Linked DNA regions of Luteolibacter flavescens. The protein of the gene in region 1 interacts with the protein of each later gene in a pairwise test. Links are inferred from orthologs where the notes say so. Each region holds a gene or a part of one and is shown on either strand. Other genes may lie near its edges.

Region 1 (10,823 bases):
GGAGCAGCCCCACCTCCCGCCACGGGAATGACTGCCGATGCCAGGCCACCCGCGCCTTCCACTCGAAGATGAGACTGCGCACCTCCGCCCCCCGTCGCTTGGCAAGCTCGAGGTCATAGCGCTCCTTCAGATCCGGCTCCGGCGGCGGGATCTCGTAGGTGATGTGATCCTGGAATCGCTCCAGCACGATCAGCGAGGTCTCGTCGCTGACCAACCCGTGCTTCCGGCAGTGATCGATGATCGCGGAGCGGTCGCCCCCTTTTTCCAACTCCGCCAGCACGCCCTGTGCCCACAAGCGCCGCAGCAGGCCCTCGTCGGGAAGCGCGACGGGCACCGCCATCTGACGCCGCACACGCGTCTCTTTTCCCACGCCGTAGGAGATCTCCAGAATGCTGGCCGAGGTGGTCAGCCGGCCGCTGATCCGCACCGGCGCGCCCGGAGTCATGTCGCCCGCCGCGACTTGGAAATCCTTCACGCCATTCCCCGAGACGCCGGTCACGCGGAGCGGGAGCATCCGCAGCTTCCGCAGGGCGGTGGCCGTGTCTTCGGCATCCGCATTCACCACCGCACCGCCGGTGGCCTCGGCCCGCTCGGCAAGCGCCGGGGCCAGCGGCCCCGCCCCGCGGTGCAGCACCAGCAGCGGTGACTTGAGCAGGCCTGTCGTCGCGCCGCCCCAGGTCACCTCGCCATCACCGCAGTAGAGCACCAGATCCGAGTCGCCGCTCTCTATGCCGGCCAGCGAGGACGCGCCATCGTAGTCCACGGACTCCAGCAGCCTGCGGATCGCACTCCAGTCCCCGCCGCGGACCTCATGGACGCCCGCGTCCTCGACGTCATTCCGCAGCAGCTTCACCGCGACCTTCACCTCTCCCTGCGCGAGGAACCACTGGTCGAGCAACCGGAACATCGCCACGGGATCACGCCGGGCGCAGGACTCGGAGGCATCCCAGAAAAGACTGACCGCATGGGCGGGCACCCGGGCCTCGTCCGGCAGATCCGGGAAGACATCGCCGAGCAGGAAGACGGGATCATCCTTCCCCTCCACCAGCAGCTCCGGTCCGGCGGAAAATGGCACCGTGATCTCCATCTCCCCGTCCAGCCTCACGGCACTCGCCTTGGCCAGCCGCTTCCCCTTTCCATCCGCGACGAAGGAAACGGGCGTGGTGCCGGTCAGCTTCAGCCCCGCATCATCAGCGACGGCGACCCCGGCGCGGAATTCCTTCAGCAGCCCTGCGAATCTCAGCGGCACGCGGTAGCGATAGCTGTCCGCCCCTCGCGGCAGGTTCTCCACGTAGCCGATCCGCAGGCGCTTCGTGCCCTTCGCCGGTACGGGGAAGACGCGCGTACGATAGACATTTCCCGCCTGGCGCTCGACGATGCCGGGATCGATCATCTGGCGCTTGATCGTCTCGTAGGCGCGGCTCGCCCGCTCCTTCTCCACGGCCACGGCCTCGCGCAGCGCGCCATTCACCTCCAGCGCATAGCTGGAGACGGTCGCCCCCTCGGGCAGTGGCAGCGTGAATTCCCCCTCCACCATGCGGTCGGTATCATTGCGGAAGACCAGCTCCATCTCCGTCCGCGCCACACCGCCCGTCACCCGGATGTCCACCGCCGCCTCCTCGATCTCGAGGATCGTCTGCGTCCCCGCCACCGTCATCCGAGGCCCCTGTATCTGCGCCTGCAGGACGAGGCACGCCGAGAACCAACAACACAGGATACCAAGGATACGCTTCATTCGTTCGGATGGGGTAATACGTCCGCCTTCACGAAGACGAGCTGGCGGGTCGTCGCCGCAGGCACTGCCGCGGGCTTCGGGGTGAAGATGTTGAAGAGCTCGAATTTCCCGGCCAGCAACGTCAGCGCGCTCGACAGGCGCTTGGTCTCGAAGATGGGCCGCTTGATCGAAGCGTCGCCCCATTGGTCACGGAACTCCGTCCAGGTCACCAGCGATTCACGACTTACGGACTCGAAGGCCAACCTCAGGTCCACAATTTTGCCGCCACCCCCGATGGTCGGCTCGATTTCCAAGGTCGTCCCGGCGTTCCTGGTCTCGAACGACACACAGTCGGTCGGCCTCAGGGGAACAGGTATCACTAGTTTGGAGTCAAGGGGCACCATCGAGCCTCCCATGCTGGAGGGTTCATACTCCGTGGGATAGATCATCTCGGCAATCGATTCAACGAAAGCCCTTTCTCCACTGCGGCAGATGACGACACTCGTCTCCACGATCTCAGCACCTCCGGACGAGACAAGCGTCATCGCCCGCTCATGAAGCTCCTGACCGCCTGCTTTATCCGCAGTCGTCCACTTCGTCAGTTCGGCATGCGGCACCTCGATGACCTGGAGCATCACGCGAACATGCTGGGCCACCGCGCTTGTCGCGAGGGCCAGCATGAAAAGGAAAGCAGCACGTTTCGTCATGACAATCGGTTACTTGGCCAGTGGCAGCACCTCACATCGCACGAAGACCATCTGCCGCGTCGTGGCGGCAGGCATCGCCGCGGGCTTCGGAGTGAAGATGTTGAAGAGCTCGAATTTCCCGGACACCAGAGTCAGCGCACCCGTCAGGCGTTTCGTTTCGAAAATGGGCCGTTTGATCGAGGCCTCGCCCCATTGGTCACGATACTCCGTCCACGTCATCAGAGAGTCCTGATCCACCATCTCAAAGGAGAGCCTTAGATCGACGTGTTTCCCGCTCTCCGAGAGTGTCGCTTCGATTTCAATCGTCGTCCCCGCGTTCCGGGTCTCGAACGCATTGGCAAACAAGTTCGGCCAAGGTCTGGGAGAAAATGGAGCATTGGGATCGAAGACCAAAGGCTCCTTTGCAGGAGCAGCCATGTCCGACCCCTCATACTCGGTAGGAAAAATAACCTCGGCGATCGATTCCACCAAAGCCTTCTCCCCACTCCGGGCGAGGACCACATTCGTGTCCACGATCTCCGCCGCACCGGACGACGCCAGCTTCATCGCTCGCTCGTGAAGCTCTTCACCGCTTGCTTTTCCGGAGGACATCCACTTCGTCAGCTCCGCATGTGGCACCTCGATGACTTGCACGGTCACACGGGTCTGCCCGGCCATCGCGCTTGTCGCGAGGGCCAGCAGGGAGAGGACAGCGGCGCGCTTCATCATCGCAATCGGTCACTTGTCCCACGACAGCACCTCGCATCGGGCGAAGACCATCTGCCGGGTCGTGGCGGCAGGCACCGCCGCGGGCTTCGGGGTGAAGACGGTGCATAGCTCGAAGACGCCGGGGGCCAACGTGAGCGCGCCGGTCCATCTCCTCGTCTCAAACTCAGGCATCCGGACCGAGGCGTCTCCAAGTTCATCGACAAACTCCGACCACAGGGTCAAAGCCGGGAGATCAACCATATTGAAACGGAGGTTCAGGTAATACGTTTCCCCCTCATCGATCAGCGGCGCCACTTCCATCGAGGAGCCCGTATCACGGGTCTCCCATGAGGAAGTCATCCGATGAGCCAGAGTGAAATCGGGGAGCTTAAAAGCCGGATCCACGGGAGTGATTCCGACGTTGGTGGGAAGCTCGGGAGGCTCATACTCCGTCGGATAAATCCGCTCCCCGATCGTCTCCACCAGCGCTTTCTCACCCGTCCGGGCGATCACCACGCTCGTCTCCACAATCTGCGCCTCGCCAGTCTCCACCAGCTTCACAGCGCTTTCGTGAAGATCCGCACCTTTCACGATGCCCGCGCTGTTCCACTTCGTCAGCACCGCATGCGGCACCTCGATGACCTGCACCATCACGCGCAACTGGCGCGGCGCTTCCTGATGCGCCACGGCCATCGCCGGCAGCGCGAGCAGGGTCATGAATAGCATCCTCTTCATGGCCGGCGGCGGTCAGCGGCCCACGGTGAGCACATCGCAGCGGATGAAGACCATCAGCTTCCGCTTGAAGTCCGGGAAGCCATCCTCGCCCTTCGGCGACAGCGCCGCGACGAAGAGGGGCTGCCCGTCCATCAAGGTCGCCGCGGTCGTGAAACGCAGTGTGTACATCGTAGGCATGCGGACGGAGGCATCGCCGTACTTCCCCTTCCACTCCGCCCACGTCTCATTCCCCACGTGATAGACGATCTCCGGCGCGATCCGCAGGTCGATGATCTTCCCGTTCCCCGAGAGCGTCGGCTCGATCTCCAAGGTCGAGCCCAGATTGCGCGCCTCGAAGGAAGTCGGCGTGGGGCCGGTGGCGTGATCCTTGCCATCGGTCTTCACCTTCTCGCCGCTCTCCGTCGTGTGGATCTCGTTCGGAATCTCCGCGGGCTCGTACTCCGTCGGGTAGATGAATTCCTTGATCGACTCGGTCAGGGCCTTCTCCCCGCTGCGGGCGATACACAGCATCGTCTCCACCACGGTCGCCTTTCCCTCCTCGGTCAGCTTCGCCAGGTCCTGGCGGAGAGCGCTGTCGTCCGCGCCCTCGCGGGGCTTCAGCAGCAGCTTCGTCAGCGTCTCGTGCGAGACCTCGATGAATTCCGCCTGCACCCGCACCTGCCGGGGCAGATCCACGTTTTCACCGAGCGGATCGAATTCCGGCGTCGCCTCTTGGGCGAACACTGCGCCCGGGGTCAAAATCATCCACGCACCGGCCAGCACACATCGAAAGGAGGGAGATAGCATGGTCCGGATCTCAGGAGATCTGTCGTCGGATGGTCAAGCGCCAAGGTTCATCTGAATAAATGAGCCACATATGCGTTTCAGCAGGTTTCGCCCGCGATTTCCGGGGAACCCGCGTCGCCCCCGCCTGACGGGGGGCCGCCGGGGCATTTTTCCCGGCCCGCCAGTGCACGCACGCCGTCCTTGCCCGCGGGGCCGGGAGCGTTTACAGGCCGCCCATGCACGGATTCGCCTACCGCCATGGCTCGCTCCACTGCGAGGATGTCAATCTCCAGACCCTCGCCGACGAGCACGGCACCCCGCTCTACGTCTACTCCGCAAACACGATCCGCGACCACTACCGCAGGCTCGATGCCGCGCTCGGCGCGATCGACCACGAGGTGGCCTACGCCGTAAAGGCAAACTCGAATCTCTCCGTGCTGAAGCTGCTCGTGGACGAGCACGCCGGCTTTGACATCGTCTCCGGCGGCGAGCTTTTCCGCGTGATCAAGGCGGGCGGCGACCCGGCCAAGTGCACCTTCGCCGGCGTGGGCAAGACCCGCGCGGAGATCGAGTACGCGCTCCAGCAGGGCATCTACTCCTTCAATGTCGAGAGCGAGGAAGAGCTGCGCTACCTGAATGAAGTGGCCGCCGACCTCGGCGTCATCGCCCCGGCCGCCGTGCGCGTGAATCCGAACGTGGACGCGAAGACCCACAAGTACATCTCCACCGGCAAGTCCGAGAACAAGTTCGGCGTCGACTTCGATGCCATCAGCGACCTCTACGCCCGCGCCGCGAAGGAGCTGGCGCACGTGAAGCTCCGCGGCCTGCAGATGCACATCGGCTCGCAGCTCACCTCCATCCAGCCCTTCATCGAGGCCGTGGAAAAGGTCGCCCCGCTGGCCACCCACCTGAAGGTCACCCACGGCATCGAGTTCTGGTCCATCGGCGGCGGCATCGGCATCGTCTATCACGGCTCGCTGGACTCCGGCGACACCGGCTGGTGGGAGGGCAAGCCGGAGGGCGAGCGCCCGCTGACCATCGCCCAGTACGGCGAGGCCCTCGTCCCGCGCCTGGAGAATCTCGGCCTGAAGATCCTGCTCGAGCCCGGCCGCCTCATCGTGGGGAATGCCGGCGTGCTGCTCACCAAGTGCCTCTACGAGAAGCGCGGCAAGGCGAAGACCTTCAAGGTCGTGGACGCCGGCATGAATGACCTCATCCGCCCCGCCCTCTACGAAGGCCACCACGAGATCGCCCCGCTCAAGGAGCCCACCGGCGAAACCCGCAAGGTGGACGTCGTCGGCCCCATCTGCGAAAGCGGCGACTTCTTCTGCCAGGACCGCGAGCTCCCGGACTTCCAGCCCGGCGAGACCGTCGCCCTGCTCAGCGCCGGAGCCTACGGCTTCGCCATGGCCTCGAACTACAACTCCCGCCCCATGCCCGCCGAGATCCTCGTCGACGGCGACAGCGCCCGCGTCATCCGCAAGCGCCAGACGCTTGAGGATATCATCGCGGGGGAAGGCTGATCGACAACGAAACGAGCGAAACTCAAAGGCAGGAAAGGCAGATTAATTCCTGCCTTCCTGTCTTTTTTAGTCCACCAAACACGGCATCAACCGAAGGATTCTATCGCCCATCACTAACAAATTAATCCTCAATAAATAAAATTCATTTTTTCTTATCCCAACTTTTAACAACCCGATTCCCAGCCTCACCAAGCGAAGAAAGCATATAACGAATATTCTTCGGAAGCAGACTTCCATGAGCTTGGGATTGCACAATCATTTCCACCAACTTTTCGTCACTCCAAGGTGATCGACGGTACCAACCAAGTGTTATCGCTGCCACACACCTAGCTCCCTGTGCTGATTCATCCCATTGACGTTCATGCCATGGATCACACGCGCCCCAAAACTCGTCAGCAATAGAATCCCTTGGAAAAAGAGGCTGACTATAGAAAGCCCATGCAGCTTTCCTGACAAGCTCAGTCGCGCTTTCATGGCGCCAGATGTGAAACAGCCTTTGAATCAATTCTAACGACGTCGGCGCAGGCCAGATTCCGCTGTGGCCAAGCCAAGCGAGCGACCACGAGGCGGATTGGGCACTCGGCAGGTCCCCGGAATGGAGCATCTCTAGGAGACCTCCAAGAATATCCTGAGCGAAAGGCGTTAATACTTCAGCCGTCTTCGCCTCGCTTTCTCGACATTCAAATGCGGTCTGCATCAAAAGCAAAGCACAGCGAACCTTAACCTCTCTGTTACCTGCAATCAAATCACCGACAAGATCTCCGACAAATTCACGGTCCAGCAACTCAGACCTAGACCTCTTGATCTCAAATCGAAATATCTCACTAAGGGCAGACTCAAAATACGTCCAGTTATCACCCATCGAAAAATAGCACTCTTGAACCGTAGCTTTTAGCGCACCCCCGAATTTACCGTTAAATATCGACTCCAAAACTAGAGATGGCCTGCCCCTCCCAAGCTTCAGCGATATCTCTACCAATGCAGCCCTCAGAGCCCCCGGAGTAAGAGTAACCTCCTCAAGGATGCATTGCCCAAGTAATTTCACAGACGCCTTCGGTCGACTTCTAATCTCCGCCTCTTGACCCGCCTCTTCAGAGGAGCATTCCCTCAAAATCCTTCTTATAACGGCTTCAGCTTTTCGTCCGGCTAGAACCGAGGCAAGAGGAATCACCTCTTGCCAGCGCTCATCTTCCAAATGAGGTGACAAGACCTCGACTAGAGGTGCCTCATCATTACGACCGGGATACTGCTCAGAGACAAAGCCTTTTGCCGCTAGATATTCCTGAAACGTCAAGTGCCTAAATTCGTATACGGGTTGCAACTCCCCTTCCAGGCGCTGATAACCCGTCTGCATGAGCAGGCTACTTCTATACTCAATTCGCTGAATGAACTCACTCGGCGAAACCTTGGCGAACTGCAGTTCCGGCTCCATCTCTCTCGCTGCATCATTCAACAGACCAATAAGAGCAACATTTCCAATAAGCTGAATACCTCTCTGCATCATAGCACAAGCAACGTAAGACAGCCTCGCGAGAGTTTCCCGCTCATCAAGGGGAGCATATCCCTCAACGTTCCAAGTCCTCACCAGCACCCGAACCGCTTCGGAGTAAAGTTCTGCCCGAGATGGAGGAATCTCACCATTTGAACGCTTAACAACCAGCAACGTTGTTAGAAGAAGGGGGTTTTCGACCAAACTTCGAATATGCCGATTACCCCATATAACATCCGCAAGCTCCGAAGCCTCCCGACGCACATGTTCCGTATCAGCAACTACTTCAGAATGCCAACTTACACAAAGCCGCCTCACATCTTCGCCGTCCAATGGCGCGAGCGTGATCTGCTGGCATGTTCCAGCGATTACCCCAGCAATATCTCGGAACCCGGCAACTCTTGAAGTGACTACAAGCATCACGCCAGGAAACATTGCAACAAACGTTCGTAAATTTTGCGCAAAGGCCCGTCGGGACCCTTCCTCGGAAATTTCATCGAGTCCGTCTACCAACAAAAGAACCTTCCCCGCTCGTAATGCATCACTCACCCCATCTCGAAAGCACTTCGCCATGTCGTCCTTCATGTTGGCGAATGCAGAGATCCCATGCAATAATTCCAGAACGGGACGGTTAGACCTATCCCTCAGATCACGACACCGCAGATAAAGCGGCAACCAATCACGTTCAGGCAACCCATCTGCAACTTCAAGTCTACGATCCGGAAATGAGTATGCCGTTGCCAGCCTCTTTACAAGCGTGCTCTTACCACCTCCTGGACTGGCCAACACAGCCACATGCGACTCCCTCGACAGTAAATCCCCAATTGGCTCAACCACTACACCCGACTCAACCTCATCATCAATAAAGTCCAACTCATCAACCTCTTCGTATTTATCAATTTCATCTTCATCAACAGGAACATCATCAACAAAAATACCACTTAGACCAACACTAAACAACCCTATCTTATTTCGATCAGCGGCTTGCTTCTTATAAGTCGCTCTCAGTGGAACGAAAAGCCTTTCGAGCCGAAGTTTTGTAGCACTCAAGTCACTATCTGCAGGCAAACCATCCAACTGAATATAACCACACTCCTCTCCAAGCCATTTTTTATACTGATTGAAGGCATCTTCACGCAAATCACTCAGATCCAATTCCTCCGGAGGAGCCACATAAGATAGAGAACACATAATTCCACCGCTATTTTTATCGGCATCAATCACCGATGCGGCCACTGATTTAGCAAGGGGAGTTCCATCCGCATGAATAAAAACAAAATGGCTTAAATTTTTTCCACGAGAATAATAGACAGCCCACAAATACCCTGCCGAATAGCAGACTACCTCAGCCTTCTCAAATTGCACGCCACGCAGCCCATTCGCCGCAACACAACGGCCTGCAAATTCTGTTGCAGATTCTTTCTGAACAATCACTCGAGCCCGCTGAAGTTCGTCAACCACCTTAGATCCATCGAATAAAATCAGACCCTCGTTACCACTATCCTCTTCTTGTTTAATACCAGAACCAGTGAATCCGCTCAACGAGACAAAATAACCAGCAACAGATAGCGGTGCGTGCCTTGTACGCTCGCGTGTAAGCACGCCCAGAAACTTGTTCAAATCCCCTCCACCAATAACATTAGCATGGGCTTTGCATTCCGCTGCAAAACGCCTATTTTCAAAGCGATGATTACCCTGAAGATCCACCTCTCGCCCGGAAGTCGCAACATCAAGCTGTAAATTGTCATATCCTAAGCTAAAGAATAGATCTCTCACCAACCGTGTGAACAAATCACCGCTTTCATTGCTTGATCGTCCCAAGAGTCGTATGGGCAAGGGATTTTTCATCATGTATTTTTTTAGCAAATTTTCTCGAAAGAGGTTGAAGCAGACGTAAGAAGGGCATCCCGGCACCTCCCGGACAACCGAGGGAGGCGACCCTGTTAATCAGATGTTAAGAGGTATGAGCCACACGGCAAGCTTTCGATGAAGCTTTTCCAAAGATAGCATTTCGACTAGTAAATCATTTCGCGCTGTTCCCAAATTACGGACTCCGAACGGACTCGTCGATTCGGACTAGCAGTTCTACCTCTCAAGCATAAGCTGGCCTTTCGTCCTCCTGCGTTCAAGCCTCGGTGCCCCGCACCAGTGAAACACTACCTCCAGCTCCACCTGCTTGTCCTGCTGCTTGCGACCACGGCGATCCTGGGGGAGCTGATTTCGTTGCCAGCGGCGACGCTGGTGATCTGGCGGACGCTCTTTGCGGCGGTGGGGGCGGCGGCTTGGGTGGGGCTGGTGCGGCGGCGGCCACTGTGGCCGGGCAGGCGGGCGGCGCTCGCCTTCCTCGGCATCGGCTTCATCGTGGGGCTGCACTGGATCTGCTTCTTCGGCGCGATCAAGCTGTCGAATATCTCGGTCTGCCTGGCGGGCATGGCGACCATCTCGCTCTTCACGGCATTCACCGAGCCCTTCCTGGAGAAGCGGCGGGTGCGCCCATTCGAGGTGCTGCTGGGGCTGCTGGTGGTGGCGGGCATCGGGCTGGTCGCGGGCTTCGTCGGGCGGGAGCACTTGCTCGGGCTCGGCGTGGCGCTGATCAGCGCCTTCCTCGCCTCCGTCTTCCCGGTGCTGAACCGCCGCTTCGTCACGGGCGGCAGCGACCCGACGACGATGGTCGCGTGGGAAATGGTCGGTGCCTTCACAGCGGGCCTGGTGCTCTTCCCCTTCACCAGCGGCGGCGTGTCGCTCTTCGCCTGGCAGGGGTATGACTGGCTGTGGCTGCTGCTGCTCGCGTGGGTGTGCACGATCTTCGCCCACGGCTTTCACATCACGCTGCTGCGGCACCTGAGCGCCTACACGATGAATCTGGCGTTCAATTTCGAGCCGCTCTACGGGATCATCGCGGCGGCGCTTTTCTTCGGCGAGCACAAGGGGCTCCACCCGCTCTTCTACGCGGGCATGGCGACCATCCTGCTGGCAAACCTGCTGCACCCGCTGATCGTCCACCGGCTGCGGAAACGCCTGCCGCCGGAGGAGCCGGCCCATGCCGGTCCTCCGCACGTGTGAGGGTGGCCGCGTGGCGGGATCACCGATCCATCCCCGGCAGTCCTTCCATTGCCCGGCGGCGCATGTCCTCCTGGCTCCTCCTCATTTCCTCCCGCTGGAGTTCCATCAGTTGCTTGCGGGCTTCCATATCGAGCTTGCCG
Region 2 (7,261 bases), on another replicon or contig:
TCCGGTATATATAGGTGCGCCTTTTGACCGGGGCACTCCCGTGAAAGCGCGAGCTGGATTACGGGAGCGAGCTCCACCGGTTCCAGACGCACCGATCCGGGAGCGGTGGTTGCTTTGGTGAAAGCGAGCACTTCCGAGACGAGCTGGGAAAGCTCGCTCACGTCTTCCTCGATGGACTCCAGCCGTGCCTGCTGCTCGGGCGTCATCCCGTATTCCAGCACTCCCAAGCCGGTGCGGATGCGGGCCAGCGGCGAGCACAGCTCATGCGCCACGTCTCCGAGGAAGCGCTTTTGCCCGCGTACCAGACGATCAAGACGCGCGGCCATCGACTCGATGGAGTCGCCGAGGCTGCCGAGTTCATCGGACCGCGAGATCCCCACCCGCGCGTCAAACTTCCCATCCGCGATCGCCTCTGTGGTCCCGGAAAGCCGCGAGAGGTAGCGCGTGATGCCGATGAAGACCGGCGCCCAGAGGACGAGGCTCAGCGCGAGCACGGTGAGACCGCCGATGACCCATGGCTTCAGGTCGAAGAATAGCCCGCCGCCGGTGATGTCCTTGGCACGGATCACCAGCAGCGCGTGCAGCGGCTGGCCTGGTCGCAGTTCAGAAAGCGGCAAATCGATGCCCGCCCAATAGCCCGCGCCGCCATCGCCGCGCATCAGGAAGTCGGGACGGGCCCGCGGCCTTTCCCTGCCGCCCGCCAATTCGGCGCGATCCTGCCGGTCGAGCGGCGGTCCGCCCCTGCCTCCCGGTGGACCGTCTTCAAACAATGCATCCTCAGGCGGACCGAATTGATCCCCCGGACGACCGCCGCCGGGCGGTCGGCCTTCCGGACCACCGCGAGGGGGACGCTGGGCGGGAGGCCGGCGGAATTCACCGATGCGGCGATCCACATTCGCAGGCAGGCTTTCCGGAGGCCGTCCCAGCCACGCGCCGGGGGCGATCTGCAGCGACAAGCCGACGCCGAGCGTGGATTCGTGGCTTTGCAGGATCTCCGGCCAGCTCGAACGCGGGGCCGCACGGAGGTCTCCCGCGATTTCCTCGCCGAGATTCTTCAGCCGCTCACCGGCGGTGCCGCTCAGCAGGGAATCGAGGCCGAGCCGGAGCTGCCACGCGATGAAGATGAAGAAGGCGGCGGCGAGCACGCCGAGATGGACGCAGAGCCAGAGCAGCATCTTCGCCATAAGGGGGAAGCGGACGCGTCGCTTCATGGGGCGGCCTCCTCCAGCTTGTAGCCCACGCCGCGGATCGTGCGGATGAAGCGCGGTTGCTTCGCATCGTCCCCGAGCTTGCGCCGGAGTTGCGAGACGTGGACATCGATCGAGCGATCGAAGACGTCGAAGCGCCGGTCGGACACTTCTTCCAAAAGCGACTCGCGCGTTTTCACGCGGCCCTTCGCCTTCAGCAGCGAGGCGAGTATGGCGAATTCCAGCGCGGTGAGGTCCAGCGCCTCGCCAGCCAGCGTGGCCTGATGGCGCTCCTCATTCACGAGGAGATCGCCACATACTAGATCCTTCGTACTAGGTGTGCCGTTCACACCGATGACGCTGCGCCGCGTGACGGCGCGGAGCCGGGCGAGCAGCTCGCGGCTGGAAAAGGTCTTCGGCAAATAATCGTCCGCGCCGAGTTCCAGCCCCACGATGCGATCGGCTTCCTCGCCCATGGCGGTGAGCATGAGGACGGGGACGGTGGAGGATTTCCTCAGCTCGCGCAGCACCTCGAAGCCATCCATGCCGGGCATCATCACGTCGAGCAGCACGGCCTCGTACTTTCCGGCACGCGCGGCCTCCAGCCCCTCGGGGCCGCTGTGGCGCATGTCCACCTGCCAGCCATGGGGCAGCAGGTAGTCGCGGATCAGTCCGCAGAGCTTGCGATCGTCATCAACCACCAGCAAGGGCCGGGCAGGCGGAGCGGGAGTCATCGTGCGGAGCATGCGCCAATCCGGGCCGGGCAGGCCATCGATTTTACGAGCGCTTAACAAAGCACGGCGTGTCCCCGGAAAATCGCCCGGCGGACGGCGGATTCGCGGGATCGGGCAACTTTTACACGATTTCTCCGCGATCCACACATGAGCTTAACAAACCGGCGGTTTCCTCGGTGGCGTGAGACGGTTCTCCGCCGCGAAACAAAAGCACGAACGAATCCACCGAACATGAAGACTACGATCACGATCGCCGCGGCCCTGCTGGCCACCCTTGCTTGCAATGCCCAGGACGAGCGCCAGGGACCGCCACAGGGAGGTCGCCCGCCCCACCCGCCCCAGCCCATCTTCGAGGCGCTGAATACGGATGGCGACGACAAGCTCTCCGCCGAGGAAATCAAGGCGGCCTCCGAATCGCTGCTCACGCTCGATGCCGATGGCGACGGTGCCCTCTCGAAAGACGAGCTGCGGCCCAAGCCACCCGAAGGAGCCCCGGAAGGAGCTGGCGCTCCCCCTCCGCTGGAAGAGAAGGGTGATGGCCAAGGTCACGGCAAGCCACCCCGCCATCCTCGCGGCCCCGGCTCCCCGCTCGTGGCAGCGCTCGACACCGACCGGGACGGAGAAATTTCCGCCGAGGAGATCGCTGCGGCCTCCGAATCACTCGCGACCCTCGACAAGAACGAGGACGGCGAACTGACGCCGCAGGAGCTCCACCCGCGCCCGCCGCATCCTCCACGCGAGGCAGGCGATGAGGATGGCGAGCAAGGCCCGCCGCCGCAGGGCGAAGGCCGCCGCTCCGGACCGGGCGGAGGTCGCCCGCCGCGCGGACGCTGAACGAAGACCTTTTCCCCGGAGAAAAAGAGAGCGGGGCGGAGACCGGATCACCGGTCACCGCCCCGCGACCATTTTGATCATCAAGACTTACTTGGAAGGCTCGAAGGCCTTTGCTTCCGGAAGCCGCTTGGCGATGGCCTGAAGCGCTACGCCCGCCGGTTGCGCAGGAGTCTCCGGAGCCTGCCACGCGAGCACGAAGATGCGGTCGTCCTTCCGCGGGCCGAGCACGGTGCGGGAGAGCTGCTGCCAACCGACACCCGACGCCGCAGCGACAACCATGGGCACCTGGCCCTTTGCATTCACCGGGAGGGCGACCTTTCCCATGAAGCCGGAAGCGATCTTGTACGGCACATCGCCGCGGTGAATGGCAAGTTCGCGGCCGGAGAGATTGATCACCACGGCTTCGTTGCCCTTCACCGTCGCGGGCGAGACGTCGATCACCTTCACCTGCGGATTGGTCCACAGCTTGGCGTCGGGATCTTTCCAAACGACAGCCACGAGATGCGTGGCACCGGCAGGAACGGGGAAGTTGCCGATCGTCTTGAGGCTCGGTCCCTTCTTCGGATCGTGCACGGCATCACCCGTGGGATTCGGTGGCTCCTCATAAGAAAGCGTCATTTCCACCCGGCGCGGGACGGCGGTGGGAGGTGCCACCTGATTGTGGGCGCCGGTGAGGCGGATCGAGCCTTTCTCCGTGGCGATGTGATAAACCACCGGCGGATACTCCATCGGATCGCGGTAGCGCTCGCGCGGCATGCCATCCTTGTCGATGTAGATGATCGGCGGCGAGACCCAGCCGATGGGCACCACGGAGATCTGGACGGGCTTTGCCTTGATCTCGGCCTCACTGAGCTGCGGCAGCGTCTTCTTGTCCGCCTCCGGAACCGGGATGCTGCTCAGGTCGAGATTTCCCCCGGGAATGCCCTTGTCACCGCCACCTGGATCAGGCGGCGGCGGTGGAGGCGGCTGCTGCGCATGGAGCACGGCAGTCAGGATGAATGGAATCAGCAGTCGGAGTTTCATGACGGCAGGTCTCGGTCAGACTTCGGTCGGGGCGAGCCAGCGGAAGGAGACGACGGTGAAACGGCGTCCGAATCTCTGGCTGGCTTCGGAAATGGCGGTATTGGCCGCACCGGCGGCGGTGAAAGCAGGCTGCTCGGGGGCATCGGCAGGGTCCACGTAGTCCGGCAGGCGCTGGACCTCGGCCTCGCACCAGACGCGCGCCTCCACCTTCTGGCCGTCGGGCGTGCGTGCCTCGCCATAGGCGCGGACGACGAAGGTATCGCCACGGGCGACGAGGAAGGAACCGAGCGACTGGAGCAGGTCGCCCTGCTGGAGGTAGGTCGGCATCCCCGCCCCCTTTGACTCGCGCATGTGATCGATGGAGGCCCAGTCGGCGGAATTCGAACCGACCTCATACTGCCCCTTGCCGAAGCCCGTCGATGAAGGCGTGAGGTCGCCGCCGTGAAGGCCGTCATTCAGGCCCGCGCGCTCGATCGCCTGCTGCAGTGCGCCCTCCATGCCCGTCTCGGCATCGGCGGAGCTGGCGGTGACCAGACGGCGATTGATGAAATCGGAGACCGAGAGGAAAGGGCCGCGAAGCTTCACCTCCTCCACCACGGCATCGGCAAGCGCGGTGATCTGCTCGTCATCCAGGCTGCGGAAGCCCTTCCAAGCCTCCGGATCATAGGGGTCGGACGGCTTGTGCTCGCTGGATGCCGGATTCAGGAAGCGCGGGAAGGCGGAGCCCGGCGAGTTGAATGAAGAATCGCGCATTGAGGCGAAGAGCGCGCGCCATGCTCCCGGCTCGGTGGAGTTCACATTGAAGGCACCGCCGAGGAGGAGCTGCGAGCTCGCCTGGTAGAAATCATCGAGCCGCGCGGTATCCACGGTGCCGGACGCCGGATACAGCCTCAGGTTCGGCAGCGGGCTATCCACGGCATCGCGGCTGAATTGGTCCTTCTCCACCTTCGTCGCGCCGCTGAGGAAGTAGCGGTCCCACAACTCGTGGTTCGTCTCGTAGGAAAGGTCATAGACCACCTCGTCGCGGCTGCGGTCCTGCTTCATCCACGCCGGCAGCCACTGTATCTGGCTGGACCATGCCGCGGTCATCTGCGTGGCGGTGTCGCCGGACTTCTCGCGGGTCTTCTGGTTCGGCGGTACCCACGAACCACCGATCGCATACGTGGGGTGCCAGACGAAGGGCGTGAGCTGGGCGTGCTGGAAGCGACCGAGGGAAACGATGCGCTCGTCCGCGGTTGGGATGTCGTAGAGAGGATAGACGTGGTCGGGCCGGGAATTCGCCCCGCCGAAGAAGGGATTCCCACGGAAGCCATTCTTCCCGCTGTGCGAGGCGCGTTCCGGCGAGAGCGAGGGCAGGCCCTGCTGGCTGTCCACCGCATACGGACCCCAGATGTACCAGTGGTGGTCCTCGCCATTGTCGGTGCCCGCGTCGAAGGGACTCCGGTGGCAGAAGGCGGCGCGCAGGTTGTAGTCCGCGGTCACCGAGGCCTGCCAGAAGCGGTCGGCGGAGCGGCCCGCGTAATTGTAGGGATTCTTCTCCACCCACCACTTGTAGCGGAAGCCATAGCAGCCGCGTGCCCATGGCTCCATCTCGGAGGTCCCTTCGTAATCATGGATCGGCTCCACGCCTCCGACGCGCCACCGGCCGTTGTTGTAGCGGCCTTCGTGGCTGCGCTTCCAGTTGTCCGTGTCCACCAGTTGGAGCAGCGGCAGGCGCATCCGCGCGGTGTGGTTCGATCCTGCACCGAGATGCAGGCTGACCTTCAGTCCATTGTCGGGATTTCCTTCCCACCAGTCCATCATGTCCACCCAGTAGTAGGCTCCGCGGTTGTGATTCGCGTAGAGCGGCAGGTCGGAAGCGCTCACCCCCTTGTCGGAGAGCTGGGTGATGGTGAGGTAGAAATTCGTGAGCTGCTGGGGATCGACCGAGGCACTGAGCACGTTCGACCCGGACGTCCGCAGCGCCATCGGGACGGCACGGCCTCCGATGGCATTGCCCGCCACCTTGGGCGAGAATACGAGGGCCTCGCCGGGCTCGAAGGCGGTGGCTTCCAGCGTGAAGCTCATCCGGTTGTCCTTGTTACTCCGGGTGTCGTAGGCGGTATCGACCACATCGATGGTGGTCTGCTGTCGCTTCTCCACGACGAAGGAGTCATTGATCGCTAGGTTGAAATCGACGGTGTAGGTCGCGGATGCCAGCGGGACATTGTAGGGATTCCAAAGCACCACGCGCGGGTAAAGATGTACCGTGAGGTAGCCGCGGACGTAGGCGAGGCGCGTGTAGATCTCCGCCACGGCCATCACCGGATGGATCGGCTGGTCGGTGAACTGGCTCATCCGTGGCAGCGAGGCGAACTTGTCCTGGCGCGTGGACACCGCCGCGGCGGCAGGGGCGATGCCGCTCCCGCTGTTCTTCGTGGCGAGATTCGCGAAGGCGCGCAGCGAGCCAAACTTCGGCCCGTGGATCTTCCGCCGTGCCCCTCCGAGCATGGAAGTCGCATCCGTCACCGCGGGAAGCAGGTCTCCCCTCGCCGTGACGCTGCCCTGCTCGAAATACGCGCTGAGGTCCGCCTTCAGCCCTCCCCGCAAGGTATCCGCCAGCACCGCCGAAGCGCGGGCACCCGTGGCGTGGAAGTGCTGCTCCCAAGCCTTCGGCCCCGTCGAGCCGAGCAGGCTGGCCTGACGATGGTCGATCACCTTCGAGAGTTCCTCATCCTTCGCGCCGTCCACGGCGGAGAGCTGGTCCAGCGCGCCGATGCCGTAGCGGACGGGCAGGAAGCGCCGCTCATCGGTCGCCTTCACCGAGACCGGATTGACGCTCGCCTTCATCGACTCGTCGGAAATCCAGAACGCGTAGGCACCCGCGTCATCCTTGCCCTGGACCCGCACCAGTGGTGCTTTCACTTGGTCCGCGACATTCGCCACGCTCCCCTGGCCCACCAGCGTGGCGAGTTCGCCGCCCGGATTGCCCGGCGTCGCATTGTCGCCGCTGACCAGCCAGCCTTCGAAGCCATCGTCCCCTCCCGAGCTGCTGCGGGTGTCGATGAGCACCGACTCGCGCTCGTCCCAGCGGATCGCCGGTACGTCGGCACCGGCCTGCTTGCGCGTGCTGCGCCAGACGCCGACCCAGCGGTTGTTGTCGCCGGTATTCTTGAGATCGGCGCGGGCGGTGACCCGTTGATCTGGGCCGGCGGTTTCCTGCAGGCGGGCGATCGCCATGGAGAGCGCGAGGCGGGCATTTGCCCGGGCCCGGGTCTGGGCGGTATCGTGATTGCTGCGGCGGAGTTCGACGGTCGAGAGACTGAGCAACCCCACGGCGAGCAGGGTGACGACCATCATCAGCATCAGGCACACGACCAACGCGAATCCACGGGATCGGCTGGAAAAAAGTGCGCTCGGAATGCGGCGGCGACTGGGACGGTTTTTGCGCATTTCAGTGTGATGTAGGCGTAAGCTATCACCGCAGCTTCTACGCCACATCAC

The links.
Region 2: the proteins of lysA (region 1) and OKA04_RS22885 interact in binary tests that used the Escherichia coli proteins (3 or more experiments, as listed by UniProt). The link is inferred for Luteolibacter flavescens from one-to-one orthologs.

The regions. Positions count from the first base shown.
Region 1 is NZ_JAPDDS010000006.1:276,472-287,294, reverse strand. The notes cover bases 4,153-6,987. They hold lysA (diaminopimelate decarboxylase), read left to right. Parts: upstream 4,153-4,844; coding sequence 4,845-6,131; downstream 6,132-6,987. Other genes in these bases: OKA04_RS13070 (NACHT domain-containing protein), read right to left, coding at 6,274-6,987; OKA04_RS13080 (hypothetical protein), read right to left, coding at 4,153-4,566. In the rest of the region: OKA04_RS13100 (VIT domain-containing protein), read right to left, coding at 1-1,735; OKA04_RS13095 (hypothetical protein), read right to left, coding at 1,732-2,421; OKA04_RS13090 (hypothetical protein), read right to left, coding at 2,431-3,126; OKA04_RS13085 (hypothetical protein), read right to left, coding at 3,139-3,825; more of OKA04_RS13080, read right to left, coding at 3,856-4,152; more of OKA04_RS13070, read right to left, coding at 6,988-9,471; OKA04_RS13065 (DMT family transporter), read left to right, coding at 9,769-10,683; OKA04_RS13060 (tetratricopeptide repeat protein), read right to left, coding at 10,703-10,823. UniProt on the Escherichia coli protein: Specifically catalyzes the decarboxylation of meso-diaminopimelate (meso-DAP) to L-lysine. Is not active against the DD- or LL-isomers of diaminopimelate.
Region 2 is NZ_JAPDDS010000019.1:92,573-99,833, reverse strand. The notes cover bases 65-2,873. They hold OKA04_RS22885 (response regulator transcription factor), read right to left. Parts: upstream 1,922-2,873; coding sequence 1,208-1,921; downstream 65-1,207. Other genes in these bases: OKA04_RS22875 (hypothetical protein), read right to left, coding at 2,843-2,873; OKA04_RS22880 (EF-hand domain-containing protein), read left to right, coding at 2,153-2,755; OKA04_RS22890 (HAMP domain-containing sensor histidine kinase), read right to left, coding at 65-1,211. Also shown: more of OKA04_RS22890, read right to left, coding at 1-64; more of OKA04_RS22875, read right to left, coding at 2,874-3,778; OKA04_RS22870 (hypothetical protein), read right to left, coding at 3,794-7,132. UniProt on the Escherichia coli protein: Response regulator member of the two-component regulatory system CpxA/CpxR which responds to envelope stress response by activating expression of downstream genes including cpxP, degP, dsbA and ppiA.